DNA from 3 places in the Bacillus sp. AFS031507 genome. Region 1 is predicted to be linked to each of the others. Evidence: riboswitches for the same ligand, from Rfam matches in the RefSeq annotation. Region 1 holds a riboswitch; each other region holds the start of a gene.
The links. Region 1 has a riboswitch for cobalamin ahead of COE25_RS06720 ((2Fe-2S) ferredoxin domain-containing protein). Riboswitches for the same ligand answer to the same signal wherever they lie in the genome.
Positions count from the first base shown of each region.

Region 2: it holds a riboswitch for cobalamin, as region 1 does, so the genes downstream of both, COE25_RS22335 (ribonucleoside-diphosphate reductase subunit alpha) here and COE25_RS06720 ((2Fe-2S) ferredoxin domain-containing protein) in region 1, are expected to answer to the same signal.
Region 3: it holds a riboswitch for cobalamin, as region 1 does, so the genes downstream of both, metE (5-methyltetrahydropteroyltriglutamate--homocysteine S-methyltransferase) here and COE25_RS06720 ((2Fe-2S) ferredoxin domain-containing protein) in region 1, are expected to answer to the same signal.

Region 1 is NZ_NUOW01000004.1:14,650-19,937, reverse strand. Features, by position in the region: partial or broken gene COE25_RS06730 (OFA family MFS transporter) at 1-485, shown strand, start outside; gene COE25_RS06725 (VCBS repeat-containing protein) at 848-1,780, shown strand; cobalamin riboswitch at 2,318-2,506, shown strand; cobalamin riboswitch at 2,684-2,860, shown strand; gene COE25_RS06720 ((2Fe-2S) ferredoxin domain-containing protein) at 2,988-3,371, shown strand; gene cobJ (precorrin-3B C(17)-methyltransferase) at 3,425-5,050, shown strand; gene COE25_RS06710 (sirohydrochlorin chelatase) at 5,114-5,288, shown strand, end outside.
Region 2 is NZ_NUOW01000025.1:203,752-209,039, reverse strand. Features, by position in the region: gene COE25_RS22345 (flavodoxin domain-containing protein) at 1-268, opposite strand, end outside; gene COE25_RS22340 (ribonucleotide-diphosphate reductase subunit beta) at 265-1,311, opposite strand; gene COE25_RS22335 (ribonucleoside-diphosphate reductase subunit alpha) at 1,346-3,637, opposite strand; cobalamin riboswitch at 3,774-3,975, opposite strand; gene COE25_RS22330 (hypothetical protein) at 4,142-5,288, shown strand, end outside.
Region 3 is NZ_NUOW01000036.1:107,133-112,420, forward strand. Features, by position in the region: partial or broken gene garD (galactarate dehydratase) at 1-56, opposite strand, end outside; gene COE25_RS25715 (SET domain-containing protein) at 391-756, shown strand; gene metE (5-methyltetrahydropteroyltriglutamate--homocysteine S-methyltransferase) at 1,124-3,415, opposite strand; cobalamin riboswitch at 3,799-3,979, opposite strand; gene COE25_RS25725 (VOC family protein) at 4,075-4,470, opposite strand; gene COE25_RS25730 (hypothetical protein) at 4,824-5,153, opposite strand.

The DNA of each region.
Region 1 (5,288 bases):
ATGGCTCAAGAGTTAGCAGGGATGTCGGCTGCCGGAGCAGCGGCAATGGTTGGAATCATGGGGTTATTTAACGGATCAGGAAGGATTGCTTGGGCAACCATTTCCGACTACATCGGAAGTCCGAATGTTTACACACTATTTTTTGCTTTTCAAATCGTTGCCTTTTTTATGCTTCCAAATATAGCAGTGGGAATTCTTTTTTCGATCCTTGTTTATATGATCATGACCTGTTATGGAGGAGGATTCGCCTCTATAACTGCCTATATCGGCGATTTATTTGGAACAAAGCAGCTTGGGCCATTCATGGGTATATTTTAACTGCATGGGCTGCAGCTGGTCTAGTGGGACCAATTTTTGTATCCTGGGTCATTTTTTCAGGGATATTCGTCATAGCTCTAGCCGTTTCACTCCTCATTCGTCTTGATATTAGAAAATTAAGGACGATGAGCGAAAATCCTATCATCAAAAATGCAGGGGATTTTTAACGTTCAAATCGGTTTTCCGTGTTAATCACTTAAAGAATTGATTAAATAGAACAAGGGGCTGTTCAAAAAGGCGGGTACTTAACTTTTTGGGCAGCCCCTTAACTTTTTATCGAGCTAGGATTTCAAGCAATCTGGTTGGGTGGAGACATTTCTCCTATAGACTTGTTAGGTGATAAAACTGATTCTAGATGAACATAACGAAAAAAGCAGGTTATGGCTGATAATAGCTCAGGTAGGCTGCTTTTTTTATATGAAAAAAATGGAACCTACTAGTCGATAACCCATGTAGACCAGATCTTGGAATGCTCCTGTGGATTTGAACATAAATCTATATGGAGAATAATAAGACAGGTGGGTTGTAAATGGACACCAATGATTTTAATAAAGTACTGCATCACTATTACACAAAAATACGTGAGACGAATCATCCCTATTATTGGTACTGTTTGGCTAAAACGCAGGCAAGAGCCGGATTAACAAATGAAACACTTCAAACGATTGATATGGCTTTGTCCTTTCCCAATCCTTATCCTTCAAAGCACAAACTTTTAGAAATACGGGCCGAACTGCAATCTGCTGATACAAGACAACTTCATACCAATAGTCCAACAGTTTTAACGGTAAAGAGGGGTGATATTGACGGAGACGGAATAAAGGATAATGTTTATCTTACGGCATATAAAACTCCTGATAGTCCATTTTGGAAAGATATCACTTTGGTTGTCCAAAATGGGAGAACACATCACTATGATCACATCCATTTTAAAAATAACTCAGGATACAACCCCACACTTTTTCTAGGTGATTTGACAGGCAACAAGGGGGAAGATATTTTAGTGGTTATTGACACCGGAGGAAGCGCCGGCACGGTTTATGCGTATATCTTTTCTTATATGAACGGTCAAATAAGGCAAATATTTGATTCGGATGCATTCAATGATTCCTATAGGTACGATGTGACATATGAAAATCAATACAAAGCAAAGGTAATCAGTTATCATCTCAGAGAAAAGTATATTCTTGACCTTACTTATAAGGGGAAGGAATATTTATCGGAAATCTATAACCCCCAAGGTATATTAAAGGCTCCTATTAATGGGTGGGTGAATCCCTTGTCTGGTTTATACCCGATTGATTTTAACAGGGATAATAGATATGAACTCGAAGCGTATCAAAGGATAGCTGGCAGGTATAATGCGGACAGTCTGGGATATGTACAAACTGTATTGAAATGGAATGGTCAGGCGTTTGTTCCTGATAGACAGACGGTGGCCACCTTTGGTGGGGAGATGTAACAATTGGACCTTTTTATAATAGAAATGAACCAAATTTTTTTTACTTAACATAAGAGGTCTAATGGAATAATTGTTAATCCAAAATTAGCTAGGGTGTCCTTAAAAATAGGGACACCCTTTTGTAACAAGAACGGTATATAAACTTTTTTATTTTAAACCATCGTTTTATCGTGCCATAGGAATACTCTACTTCCGATCAGCTGAGGTTGAAGTTTCCGAACCTCATTCATCACTCGATTGGAAATTTAAGGTAGGGAATTACCACATCTATATTATCAATCATATTTGTTAAAAGGTGTCGATTGATAAAGTCATAATTAGGTTTTCTTTCATCATTTACCGATTCCTTTCACCAAGATTAATAATAACTAATAGGGCATTTAAATAGGGAATGGGGATAAAGAAGTTGTTGTAGGTATCCACCAATCCGATAGCTATGCCGATCCCCGAAAATAATATAAGGGAATAAAAAAAGCACTTGAAATATTCTATTTGTTAGACTAGTATAATTATTATCTCTTAAAATTACATATGAATTTGTTAACAATTAGTTAAGATGCCTTAGGGCTTAATAGGGAATCTGGTGAAAGGCCAGAACTGTCCCCGCAACTGTAAGTGTGGACGAAATAGACAAACCACTGGACCGTTTATTTATTGACGATTCGGGAAGGGTCTAAAGTAGGAAGAAACACAAGTCAGGAGACCTGTCTTAACTTTTAATGTTTCGATTTCTTCGGGGGTTGAGAAGATGGAACGTTTGGACAAAAAGGATTATTTATTAACTTTCTTTGTGCTGACGTTTTATCCGTTCAACTAATGTTGAACGGATTTTTTCGTTTTGATGATTCTAAATCATTTTTAATTCTCATAGTTTAGCTTTAGAAGGAACAAGCCTTTTTAACAATTGAATAGATTAGGATAGGTGCACGAATATGTGCTTAATAGGGAAGTACGGATTAAATCCGTCACGGTACCCGCCACTGTATGGGGAGTTTATTGCAGATGTCACTGAAGGAATTCGGGAAGACGCAATGGATGATGAACCTAAGTCAGGAGACCTGCCTTTACCTAATAACTTCAATCAACCTACGGGAACATAGGTAGAAGTGCTGAACATACACAGCTATTTTTTTGTGTGTATATATTCTGCACCCCTATGTCCATAGGGGTGCTTTTTTTACGTAAAAAACGAAAAGGAGAGTGTGACATGACTACTTGGAATTTACAAGGGACGAAACACCATGTTTTCATTTGCAACGGCAGCAGCTGTATGAGAAAGGGTGGGGAGGAAGCGACACAAGCAATTCGGAATGAAATCACCAATTTAAACTTAGATTCACTGATACATACAACAAGAACAAGATGCAATGGGAGATGTAAGGATGCACCTGTTGCCATCGTCTATCCGTCAGGAACTTGGTATAAAAACGTAACCCCAGAAGTGGGAACTACGATTGTAAAGCGTCATCTGGCGGAAGGTCATTGCCCTCAGGAGCATGCGATTTATCAATATTCCGAAGAAGGATTCATACAGCCAGAAGGGTCGGAATGCATTGCAGGAGTACAAAAAGCTGTTAAAGAAAAGATTTAACAGCGGATAGTAGCTGGATTCTAGTTTGAAATTTTGGAAGGTGGCGTAATAGTGTGAAAGGCAAATTATTGGTTATTGGTTTTGGCCCTGGTGATGAAAAACATATCACCGGACGGGCAAAAGAAGCCATCGAAGAAAGTGATATCATCATCGGCTACAAAACCTACGTTGATTTAATCAAGGGATTAATAGCTGGAAAACAAATCATCAGCACAGGAATGACAGAAGAAGTGAGCCGGGCCCAGGAGGCAGTGAAACAGGCCGAACTCGGTTACACGGTAGCCGTCATTTCGAGCGGTGATGCCGGTGTATATGGAATGGCAGGACTGGTTTACGAAGTGCTAATCGAAAAAGGCTGGAAAAAAGACTCAGGGGTAGAAGTGGAGGTGGTCCCTGGTATTTCTGCCATCAACTCCTGTGCTGCTTTATTAGGCGCGCCGGTCATGCATGATGCCTGTACGATCAGCTTAAGTGACCATTTGACACCTTGGAGCATAATCGAGAAACGAATCGAAGCGGCCGCTCAAGCTGATTTTGTGATTGCTTTATATAATCCAAAAAGCGGGAGAAGAACACGGCAGATCATGGAAGCTCAAAAAATTCTACTAAAATATCGCTCACCAGAAACCCCTGTAGGATTGGTAAAGAGTGCTTACCGTGATAGTCAAAAGATCGTCTTAACCAATTTAAAAGAGATGCTCGAACATGAAATTGGTATGTTAACCACCGTTTTAATTGGAAACTCCTCCACATTTTTCTACGACGGCTTGATCATCACTCCGCGCGGTTATCAGCGGAAGTATACATTAAATCAGGCAATACAGCCGTTGAAACCGCATCAGCGTTTGCAAAAGGAAGCCGAACCATGGGCACTGGAGCAAACGGAAGAAGTAACACCGGTGAACAAAAAACTAGTCACCCCAACCTCAGTGAAAGAGTCGCCAAGAGAGCTGGCTGAGGAAGCCTTGCAAATGATCCTTGGTGAGAACGATGGCCTAACCAAAGGTTTATTGGTGAAGCAAGACTTTCAATCTATTTTGGAGGTAGCGGTCAGCCCTGGTGTCGCCAATAAAAAATTTACCGCGAATCAGATGGTCATTCTTTCCCAACTTGTCGGAGAAGAAGGTGTCATGGAATACACACAAGACCATTTTATGAAGCTGCAAATTTTAACCTCTAAGCCTGATGAGATTGTTGAAAAACTAACGGCGGCTAACTTTTTGATTGCTCCTGTTGGCGACGTATTAACCGTAAAAGCCTGTGATTTTTGTGACGGAGAAAAGAAGGATTCCATTCCATATGCAGAGGAACTACATGAAAAGCTTGGCGGAATGGAACTTCCTAAGGAATTAAAACTGGGTGTAAATGGCTGCGGTATGGCCTGCTACGGAGCTGTAAAAGAGGATATTGGCATTGTTTACCGAAAAGGAGCGTTTGATTTATTTCTAGGGGCAAAGGTAGCCGGAAGATCGGCACATCCCGGCCAAATCGTAGAGGAAGGAATCGCACCGGACCAAATTGTCGGGGTCATAGAGGGGATTGTTCAAGAGTACAAACAAAAGGGCTATCCAAATGAACGTTTCTATAAATTTTTTAAACGGGTCAAAGAGGTTCAAGGTTTTGTGTACCAGGATATCACACCAAACCTTAAAATCGAAGCGGCTGTTTGCGGGGAGTAAAGGGGAGACGTCTAGCGGTCAATTGGCAGGTTAGGCATTTACAAACAAAGGGGAGGAAATATTTTGAAAGCAATTTTATTTGTGGGGCATGGGAGCAGAGATCAAGAGGGAAATCAGCAGGTTCGCGAGTTCATCCGTGAGATGAGAAAGACTTGGGACGATTCTTTCCTGGTGGAGACGTGCTTTTTAGAATTTGAACGACCAACCGTTAATCAAGGAATCGATCTGTGTGTGGAAA
Region 2 (5,288 bases), on a different contig from region 1:
CTGTGCCGATTACACCTGTCAGTACCTTTTTTACGTCCTGAGTTTCGAATGCACGATATAGCTCCATCATTTCTTGAGGAATTTCGCCATTTCCCCAAGTATAGGTTCCGATCACTACAGCCTCAAATTGGGATAAATCCCTAACTCGAAATTGCTCGATCCGAAAGAGAGAAACCATTACATTCTTCTTTAAAAATAAATGGAAAATTAGTTGAGCTAATTCTTCAGTATTTCCTGTTTTGGAAGAATATACGATGGCAATTTTCATAATTCATCGAAACCGTTTGATTGTGTTACCTTTGCATAGCTTCTTGACTTCTGTTCAAAAAAATCGGATTTTGTTCCATTCATCATTTCATCACTGAAAACATGGATCCAAGGCATAGGGTTTACCCTTTCTTTATATAAGTTCTGTAAACCTAGCTGTCGAAGCCGCTTATTAGCAAGATATTCGGTGTATCTTTCGTACTCGTTCAATTCAATACCATCTATATCCTTCAAAATCATATGTGCCCACTCTTTTTCAAGTCGGACAGCTTGTCCAACCACTTTATATACATAATCAATGTTAGCCTCTGTATGTAAATCCGGATTTTCTGTTAAAAGTATTCGTAGAAACTGTGCCATGAAATACGCATGCTGCATTTCATCCCGTTGTATATAGCTAATCATTGTACTAGTCTTAAGCATTTTTTGCTGGCGGGCAAGATGATAGAAAAAAGCAAAGCCAGCATAAAAATAAATACCCTCTAGATTAATAGAATTCACACCTAGTTGAAATAAATTTTGTGGTGTAGGATTCTCACGGAAACATTCATATGCATCTAATATCAGTTGGTTTCTTTTTTGAACGATTGGATCATTTTTGGCTTGATTGAACCAATCCTTTTGTTCATTTAAGGGGACAAGAGAACTTAATATATAGGAATAGGATTCATTATGAACTGCTTCCTGCTGAGCGATGACAGCAAATATTGCTTTAAAGCTAGAATCCGACACATAATCCATCACTTGACACATGGTAGGGGTCTGCAGGCTATCTAAACAAGCAAGTTGTGTATTTATTCGTAAAAAGACATCTTTCTCCGTTGAACTTAGAAAGTCCCATTGCTTTATATCATCTTGCATATTAATCTCTTGAGCTTTCCAAAAGTTTGACAATAAAGTTTGATATAAATCGTATATCTGAGGATAAGCAATATCATTCCAGTTGAGCAAGCCTGATGATTTTCCGTTGATAATACCGGTTGATTTATTGGGAAACTCAGGGTTTAACAGTTTTATTCTTGATAGCGGTAAATGAATATCCATAAAATAATCTTCTCCAATCTATTCTTAAAAGATGTTAGCTATGGCAAGCCTCACATTCGTCAATTTCCGTTTGAGATGTGCTTCTTACATAGTACGTTGTCTTTAATCCTTGCTTCCAAGCTTCCATATGCAGGTTGAGCAAGTCCTTTGCTTTTATATCGTGCCTAACATATAAATTAAAGCTAATGCCTTGATCAATGTGACGCCCTCGTGCCGCATTCTGTTTAATACTCCACACTTGATCTAATTCATGTCTGGACCGGCGATAAAAGTCGTACGTTATATGGTTTAAATCAGGTGCGGTAACTTTAAATTTAAAATTCTTCTTTTCCTCTGCATATTCAACAGAATAGATCGGATCTATTCCATCAGTGGAACCTCCTATTTTGGCTGTTGATGAGTTGGGAGCGATAGCCATTAACCAACCATTTCGAATACCATGATTTACGACATCCCTTTTTAGTTCAATCCATCTTTTCGTTTGGTAATTTTTCCGATCAAAATAGCTCCCAGTATGCCATTCTGAATCTTTAAATAGACTATAAGACCCTTTCTCCTTGGCTAGTTCCATTGAAGAACGAATGGTATAAAAGGCGATATCTTCATACAAGCGATCCGCATACGTAACAGCCTTTTCAGATTCCCAATATATACCTTTAAGTGCTAAAAGGTGGTGCCAGCCAAATGTACCAAGACCCACGGCTCTGTACTTTGTATTTGTTAGTTGAGCCTGTCCAACTGAGATTGTATTTAAATCAATCACGTTATCGAGCATTCTTACTTGGATCCTAATTAAACGCTCTAAAACATCTGCAGGAACTGCTTTTGCCAAATTAATAGAAGATAAATTACAAACAACGAAATCACCTGGTTTACGAACAATCACGAGATTGCCATCTTCATTTTGGTATTCGTTAACTATGGTCGTAGCTGACATATTTTGAGCAATTTCTGTACATAGGTTACTGCAGAAAATAGTTGTACGGCCCTTGCCTAATACATGCTTATTTGGATTTTGCCTGTTTACTTCATCACGATAGAACATGTATGGTGTTCCTGTTTCTAATTGAGCAACCATTATTCGTGTCATAATATCCATTGCACGGTAGGTTTTACGAGGAAGAAGCTGGTTACCTGCGGCCTCTTCATATTTCTCGGTAAAGTATTTAACATCCGTTTCATCATAAAAATCCTCAAGTCCGAGAAGGTTCCCTTTTTCATCCTTCCAGCCCATAAATTGTTTTACTTGATGGGGACAAAATGTATGCCACTGCCCGATACTTCTTCCATCCTCATCTTTCTCTTCTAATTTTTTCATAAATAGGTCTGGTATGGTGACACCCGTGAAAATGTCATGGGCTTTACGACGTTCATCTCCATTATTGGTTTTCAAATCGAGAAATCCGTTCATGATATCTTTATGAAACAAATCTAGATAAACAGCAATGGCACCTTGCCGTTGACCTAACTGATCGACACTGACAGCTGTATTATTTAGCAATTTAATCCATGGTACAATTCCAGAGGAGTTTCCTTTAAATTTCTTAATATCGGAACCTAGGGCACGAATTTTACCATAATAGATCCCAATACCTCCGCCATCCTTACTTAGCCGAGCAATATCCCAATTATTTAAATAAATGCTATCAAGGGAATCGTCTACTGTATCAATAAAGCAGGAGGAAAGCTGCCCAAAGCTTTTGCCCGCATTCGCTAAAGTAGGGGTAGCAACTGTCATAAATAAATTACTTAGTGCCCAATATGCTTCCTTTACAAGCTGTAAGCGGATGGACTCCTTTTCATCCTTCATAATCGTCATGGCAATAACCATGAACCGCTCCTGCGGGAGTTCATATACGTTTCTATTATGATCTTGAGCAAGATAACGATCCGCTAGTAAAAATAACCCTATGTAATTAAATAATAAATCTTTATCTGGATTTATCTCTTTTGCTAGTTGATCGATTTCATCTTTACTATATAAACTTAGGAGATCATTAGAATATATACCTTTATCAGTCAATTCTTTTATTAATCTATAAAAGTCTCCATATTTTAAAGAACGATTATAGCATCGACTTTTTGCAGATTTTCCATATAATTCATTCAGATATAAACGGGCAGCGACAAATGTCCAATTCGGTTGGTCCATTGCAACTTGATTTATTGCATAGACTAAAGCTTGTTGGTTTGCTTCCACCTCTGTTACTTCCAGTTCGCTTATACGGTTTTTAAGCTCAGTTGTATCCATCTGATATTTTTCTGTAACTTGATTAATAGATTCTAAAACATAATTGAAATCAACTTGAAGCTCCTTTGTTACCATTTCATTTCCCCCTATAATAAAAAAATCCGCTCAAGGGGAATTGAGCGGATGAAACGATAACACTACAAAAGGACTAAAATAAAAGTATCCAATGCCTCCTGTCGCCACCGTTCATCTTCTCAATCCCCGAAGAAGTTGAAACAACTTAAGAAAGACAGGTCTCCTGACTCATGCTTCATCCTACTTTGAACCCTTCCCATATAATTGCCTAATATATTAGACATTTCTTATACAGTGGTTTGCTCATTTCGTCAGCATTTACAGTTGCGGGGGCAGTTCTGGATTTACACCAGATTCCCTATTAAGCCACAATGGCATCGTCTCTTAAGGCTAACACAATATATAGTTTGATTATTATTTATTGAAACAATATATAGTGAATCAATTAATTTAAATAATAGTATAGTCACCAAAATAATTCAAGTCTATTATTAAATAAAAATGAAACCTATCTGGTTTAGTTTCCGTATATTAAGAAAGTCCAAGGTGAAAAGGGGCAATTTTATGGGGAACATTTTTCTATTTACGATGATCATTGGAATAGCTTCAGCACTTGTTTTAATACCCATTTTTAAACATGAAGAGGCAAATAAAAAAGTTGATAAAAAACAAAAAATCGGCGTCTTCATTGCTGTTATGGTTTTTCTTATGCTTCCAGTGTTTTCATTCTTTTATTTTAGTAATTTTGATAGAAACTTCACTTCTTTATGGCCGTTAGCAATCTTCCTAACTGTAGGCGGAGCAGTTCTTGCCAAAGGCACAGAAAGAAAGATTAAAGGACTTCTCTTTCTAGCAAGTCTAGGTCTAGGAATTTATTTCTTAACCGCCTTCATTTTTAATGCCGATGAAAAATATCAAGTAGCAAAGATGGATGCAAAGGTAGAGATTCAGACCTTTGATGAGAAGGAAACACCAGCTAGCGTTCCACCGCAGTTTGCACGTAACAAAATGAAAAAGGCTTTTGGGCAAGTACCGAACACAAGCTACTTTGAGCTTGGAAATCTTCAGATTCAAAAACTGAACGGTGATTATGTATATATTGCTCCCGTTGAATTTTCTGGATTTTTTAAATGGTGGAAAGGTGAAAGAACTCCTGGTTACTTTTCATTAAGTGCAACGGATTCTAGCGCTAATCCAAAATTTATTAAGGCCGAAATGGTTTATACCCCTTCCTCTTATTTTAATAGACAAATCGAGCGGCATATTCGCATGCAATATCCCAAGAAGATTTTCTACGGAGATGTTCAATTAGAAATTAACGAAGAAGGAAAACCTTTTTACATCCGTACTTATGGTGAATTTATTTCAGCCCGAAATGGATTTACGGCCAAAGGGCTAGTCGTAGTTGATTCTAAGAGTGGCGCAATGAAAGATTATCATATTTCAAATGTCCCCGAATTTATTGATGGCGCGGTCTCACCTGAGGCAGTTAGTCTGCAAAACAGCTATTATGGGAACCTCGTCCATGGATTTTGGAATAGTAAATTCGGAAAATCTGACGTGAAACTCCCATCTGATGAAGGAACTGAGTCAAATGTAAGTCCGATCTTTGATGAAAATGGAAAGATGTATTATTTTACTGATTTCACAAGTCCTAAAGAAGGCGTAGATTCTATGCTTGGTTACTCGTTAACTAACTCAAGGACGGGAA
Region 3 (5,288 bases), on a different contig from region 1:
TCAGGGTCCACTTTAATATATAAGGGCTTTTCAATCTCAGTTACGTTCAAAGACATGATCCAGGCTCCTTACTAATAGATTAATAGCTTTCCTCATAGCTTTTGAAAAACTATTCGTTATCACCTATATTGTAAACCTGTTAGAAAAATTAACCATTAGTCAATTAAATAATTATTATGATAATTTTTTTGGACAATTGCACAACTAACATCTTGGTAAGCCCCTTACAAAAATAAGTTCACTAAGCCAGGTTAGTCTCAACACTAACTTGGTTTTTTTCCGCTATCAACAGACTTCTACCTAATTGACCCATACCAAACACCTCCCTTTTTCATACCTTAATAAAAAAACTGCAACTGAGATGTGTATAAAATGGAGGTAAACAGAACTATGTTGGAGGTAAGGCAATCTCAATACGGGAGAGGAATCTTTGCTACACGGGATATTAAGAAGGATGAGCTTTTAGAGGTGTCACCCGTCATTATCTTCCCTAAAGAAGAGTTTAAGTATTTGGAAAAAACAACCTTGATCGATTATGTATTCTGGTGGGGAAAAGATTTCGATGAATGTGCGTTAGCCTTAGGAATTGGGTCGCTCTTTAATCATTCCCGCACACCTAATGCCATTTTCAAAAGGAAATTAAAAAAAGGTACAATCAATTTTTATGCTTATACCGACATTAAAGAAGGAGAGGAAATCCAGATCAATTACAATGGTGACCCAGATGACAAAACAAGATTATGGTTTGAGAAATAAAGACAAATGAAACTCGAAATATGAGCCCAGTCGTTAGAATGGGCTCGCATATTTGTTGACTATTCCAATCATCATTTCTTGTTTTACTTTAAGCCATTTGTTTTTTCATGATTAATAATCTCGATAAAAAATATAATTTTCGGTTATTATTTTGGGGTACTTTGAGTAGTAGCCGCCGTATGCAGGTTAGCATTTTTTAGAGTCAAACCAAAACCTTCTGTAATCTGAATTAATTTATCACGTGCTTCATACACATTCATATTTCCGACAAAATCTGTAAGCCTGATAACTGGATAGTAATTCCCAATTAACCAAAGAGCCTTTCCAAAAATGGAAAAGGCCCTTAATTTAATTGTTAAGATTAGATTTAAACAGTTTGTTGTTGCTGTTGGCGTAGGTTTCGTGCGGCTGACACCATATTTTTTAGCGATGCAATGGTTTCTTCTTCATGACGTGTTTTTAAACCACAATCTGGATTCACCCAGAACTGTTCTTTTGAAATAATTTCTAAACTATCGTTTAAAATCGCTTTGATTTCTTCTAGACTTGGTACACGTGGACTATGAATATCATACACTCCTAAACCAATACCAAGTTCATATGGATTTTTTTTAAGAGATTGAATCAACTCCCCATGACTTCTAGACGTTTCGATTGAAATCACATCTGCGTCAAGGGCACGAATCGGCTCAATAAAGTCATTAAACTCGCAATAGCACATATGTGTATGGATTTGTGTTTCATTTTTCACACTAGAAGTTGCTAACTTAAAGGCATTTACCCCCCATGCTAAATACTCAGCCCATTTTTCTTTGCGTAATGGCAGTCCTTCACGTAATGCCGGTTCATCCACTTGAATAATGGCAATGCCTGCATCTTCTAACGCTGCAATCTCTTCTCTTAGTGCTAAGGCCAGTTGGTTGGCTACTTGTTCACGTGAAATATCATCGCGGACAAAAGACCAATTTAAGATTGTGATAGGACCTGTTAACATCCCTTTCACATACTTAGACGTTAATTGCTGTGCCGCTTCTACTTCCTTCACGGTCATTGGGGCTGTCCACTCGACGTCACCATAAATAATTGGTGGTTTTACACAACGTGAACCATAGGATACAACCCACGCTTTTTCTGTAAAGGCAAAACCTTCTAGCTTTTCTCCAAAGTACTCAACCATATCCGTCCGCTCAAATTCACCATGCACTAAAACATCCAATCCTATTTCTTCTTGAATTTGAATCCAACGAGCTGTTTCATTTTTTAGAAACGCTGCATACTCAGCGTCTGTAATTTCCTTTTTACGCCATGCTGTACGTGTCCGTTTTACTTGAACTGACTGAGGGAAGCTGCCAATGGTTGTGGTTGGATAATCTGGTAAATCTAATGCCTTTTTCTGCAAAGGCTGACGTTCTTTAAACGTCATTGAACGAGCAAAATCCTCTTGTGTTACTTGTAATACTAGCTCTTTCACACGTGCATTTTTCCTTGCCTTATGCTGTACTAATGCTTCAGTTGCTATCATACTTTGTGAAACGCTCTTATTTCCTGTCCAAGCCTCGTCACGTACGTAAGATGCGATATGTGATAACTCAATTATTTTCTCATCGGCAAATGACAAAGCATTTGTCAGTATGGCATCCAGCTTTGTTTCTGCCTTCGTCGTCACAGGTACATGCTGTAAACTACATGAAGACTGAATCCAAGCTTCTTTTACACCGCTTAATAATAAAACAGCTTTTGTATTGAATGCTTTTTCAGCCAAATTTGCCCGCCAAATATCCCGTCCATTTACGATACCAATTCCTAATACTTTGTCTTGTGGGAACCCGTTTTTTCGAAGTGAAGCCATATTCTCTTCGGAACCATGAATGAAATCAAGACCAATCCCTGCAACAGGTAATTGAGACAGCTCTTCATACGCTGATAGTCCTTCAAAATAGGTTTGCAACATGATTTGTGCAGCCGGTACTTCTTCTGCTAACTGTTTGTAAATTTCTTGCACTAGTTTTACATCATCTGCTGTTAGTGAAAGGGTTAGTGCTGGTTCTTCCACTTGAATCCACTTTGCCCCAGCATCTACAAGTTGCTGCAATACTTGAGCATATAACGGTAAGAGTTTTAAAATAAACAATGCTTTCGATTTAGCATCGTATCCTTTCGCTAAGCTAACAAAAGTAAAAGGACCGATCATTGTAGGCTTTGTAATAAGACCTAATTCCTCTTTGGCTTCTACAAAATAATCTAAAATGTAGTTCTTCGTTAATTGTAATGACTTGCCTTCATACTCGGGCACGATGTAGTGATAGTTGGTGTTAAACCACTTTGTCATCTCACAAGCCACAACATGGCTTGCCCCACGGGCCATTTCGTAATAAGTGGTTAGATCGACTTCATCACCTGTCCACTTATAACGATTTGGAACCATACCGAACATTGCCGCATGGTCAAGCATACGGTCATAAAGGGTAAAATCCCCAACTGTTAGTAACTCTAAGTCTAATGATTGCTGGCGCTTCAAATTATTCAAACGATTCGTTTTCATCTCGAAAATAAATTGCTCCTCTGATATCGCACCCTTCCAAAAAGATTCTATACAACGTTTCCACTCCCGATTATCACCAATGTACGGGTAACCAATGGCAGTACTAACTAAATTCATATTTCATTCCTCCTTATTTAAATTTACATATTCCCAAGTAGAACAAAGGCGCAAGCGCCCGTTTAGCTGCGTATGGACTGGAGCGCTCCAACTGAGATAAAGGAAACACGGAGAGCGTAGCGCATTCGTGCTTGACCTATCGTAGGGCGGAGAGCGAAGTCCACTAGCAGTTGGGCGCTGGAGCTGGATTCAGAGAACTAGTTCACGTTATCCAAAATAAATGATTTGATAATCTCCTATACAACAAAAAAGCCATCTCCACAAAATGGAAATGGCTCTACAATCAAGTTTAAGTTTTGCTAAAAAAATATGCATAAACATAGCTACTCATAACTCGTTTGTCGTACAAAAGAATGTCACCACCTATTTCCACGTAGGTATTTGGTGTGTACTGGAAATTGGCAGGTCTCCTGGCTTATCATCATTGCTCCTCACACCTTCCCATCCTAAGACAGTGGTATTTGTGATTCACTCCGATTTACAGTTGCGGGACAGCGACGGAATTACACCGTTCTTCCCTTTTAAGCCAAGCCTTAGCTTGGCACCAATTCTTACACGATATGTAATTTTCACTAACTATAGCATATTAATAATATGAAGTACATAATTTTCTGAAAAGTAGTCAGTATGATGAGAGTTCTCTCACTCACCTTAGGATTCTATTTTGCATTCGCATCGGGTTGATGAATTCCGAATATATTGCCTTCGGTATCAATATAGTATCCCTGCCACGCCATTCCAGGCAGGGCATATTTGGCCATTGCGACCTTGCCGCCATTCTCAATAATTTTAGCTTCCGTTACATCGTAATTTTCCACTCCCATTGTACAAGCAAATGCATTCAAAGCTTGGTTTGCTTCCGGTGGAGCACTTTGCCGCTGCATCAAAGCACCATTGATCCCAAGTTCATTCTCATCGCCAGTCACTGCTCCAAAGTAAGGCATTCCTGCATACTCACTCCAATCTTGAAATGACCATCCGAATACCTCTCCATAAAACTTCTTTGCCCGTTCCATGTCATTGACATGAATTTCGAAATGAACTAATCTTCCCATGATTGCCTCCTAATTAAAAAAGTAATTATATTCGCTTCTAGCAAGTTAGTACTTATGTATATCTTGGGGTTATGATGCATTATCTTATGTTAGCAAAACTAAGGATGAAGCCAACTTTTCAATTTGAGCCAAAGCCTAATATATTTCCTCTTTATTATAGGATAATTGTTGGAATATATTCAATTTTTATAAAGATTAAATATTTTTACTTATTGTAAAAAAATATTTATTATGGCTAGACACCTTAGAATGGTTAGATGGAATGCAAATTGTTACATATGAAGGTAATTACTACTATAGAGTTATATGGATACGGAGCGAAATTGAAGAATTTAGCAAACAGTCTTAAAACATTAGCCAAAATACACTCTTACACTCCCTTCTATTTTTGCTGTTGCTAAACAATTCTGTATAAAATTCAGGATTTGTTTTTGATCCCAAGTTAAGAAATCACTTTCTGACAGAGAATCACCATTTTTATAAAATTGCTTGTAGGCATTCATAGCCTTTTCAATTTGTTGTATCGAGAAGGTAGAACTGTCGCCTGATCCACTAACTCCTGCATAGTAATTATTTGCATCAAGTAAATTATACAGTATGGTAGCATTATAATTCCCCATGCTAAAACGAGCATAAGCAATTTCTTTTCCTGCTTTATTGTGTCCTGATATATCGTGACCCATTAATTATCCTCCTTCAGATATAAATTTACTTACCAGAAATAATTAGTCTTAGGAAACTTTTAATGATAATATGCTTACATGGTTTACCTATCCTTTCAGGTCTATTTTTTTATTAAACAATTTTTCTTGAAATAA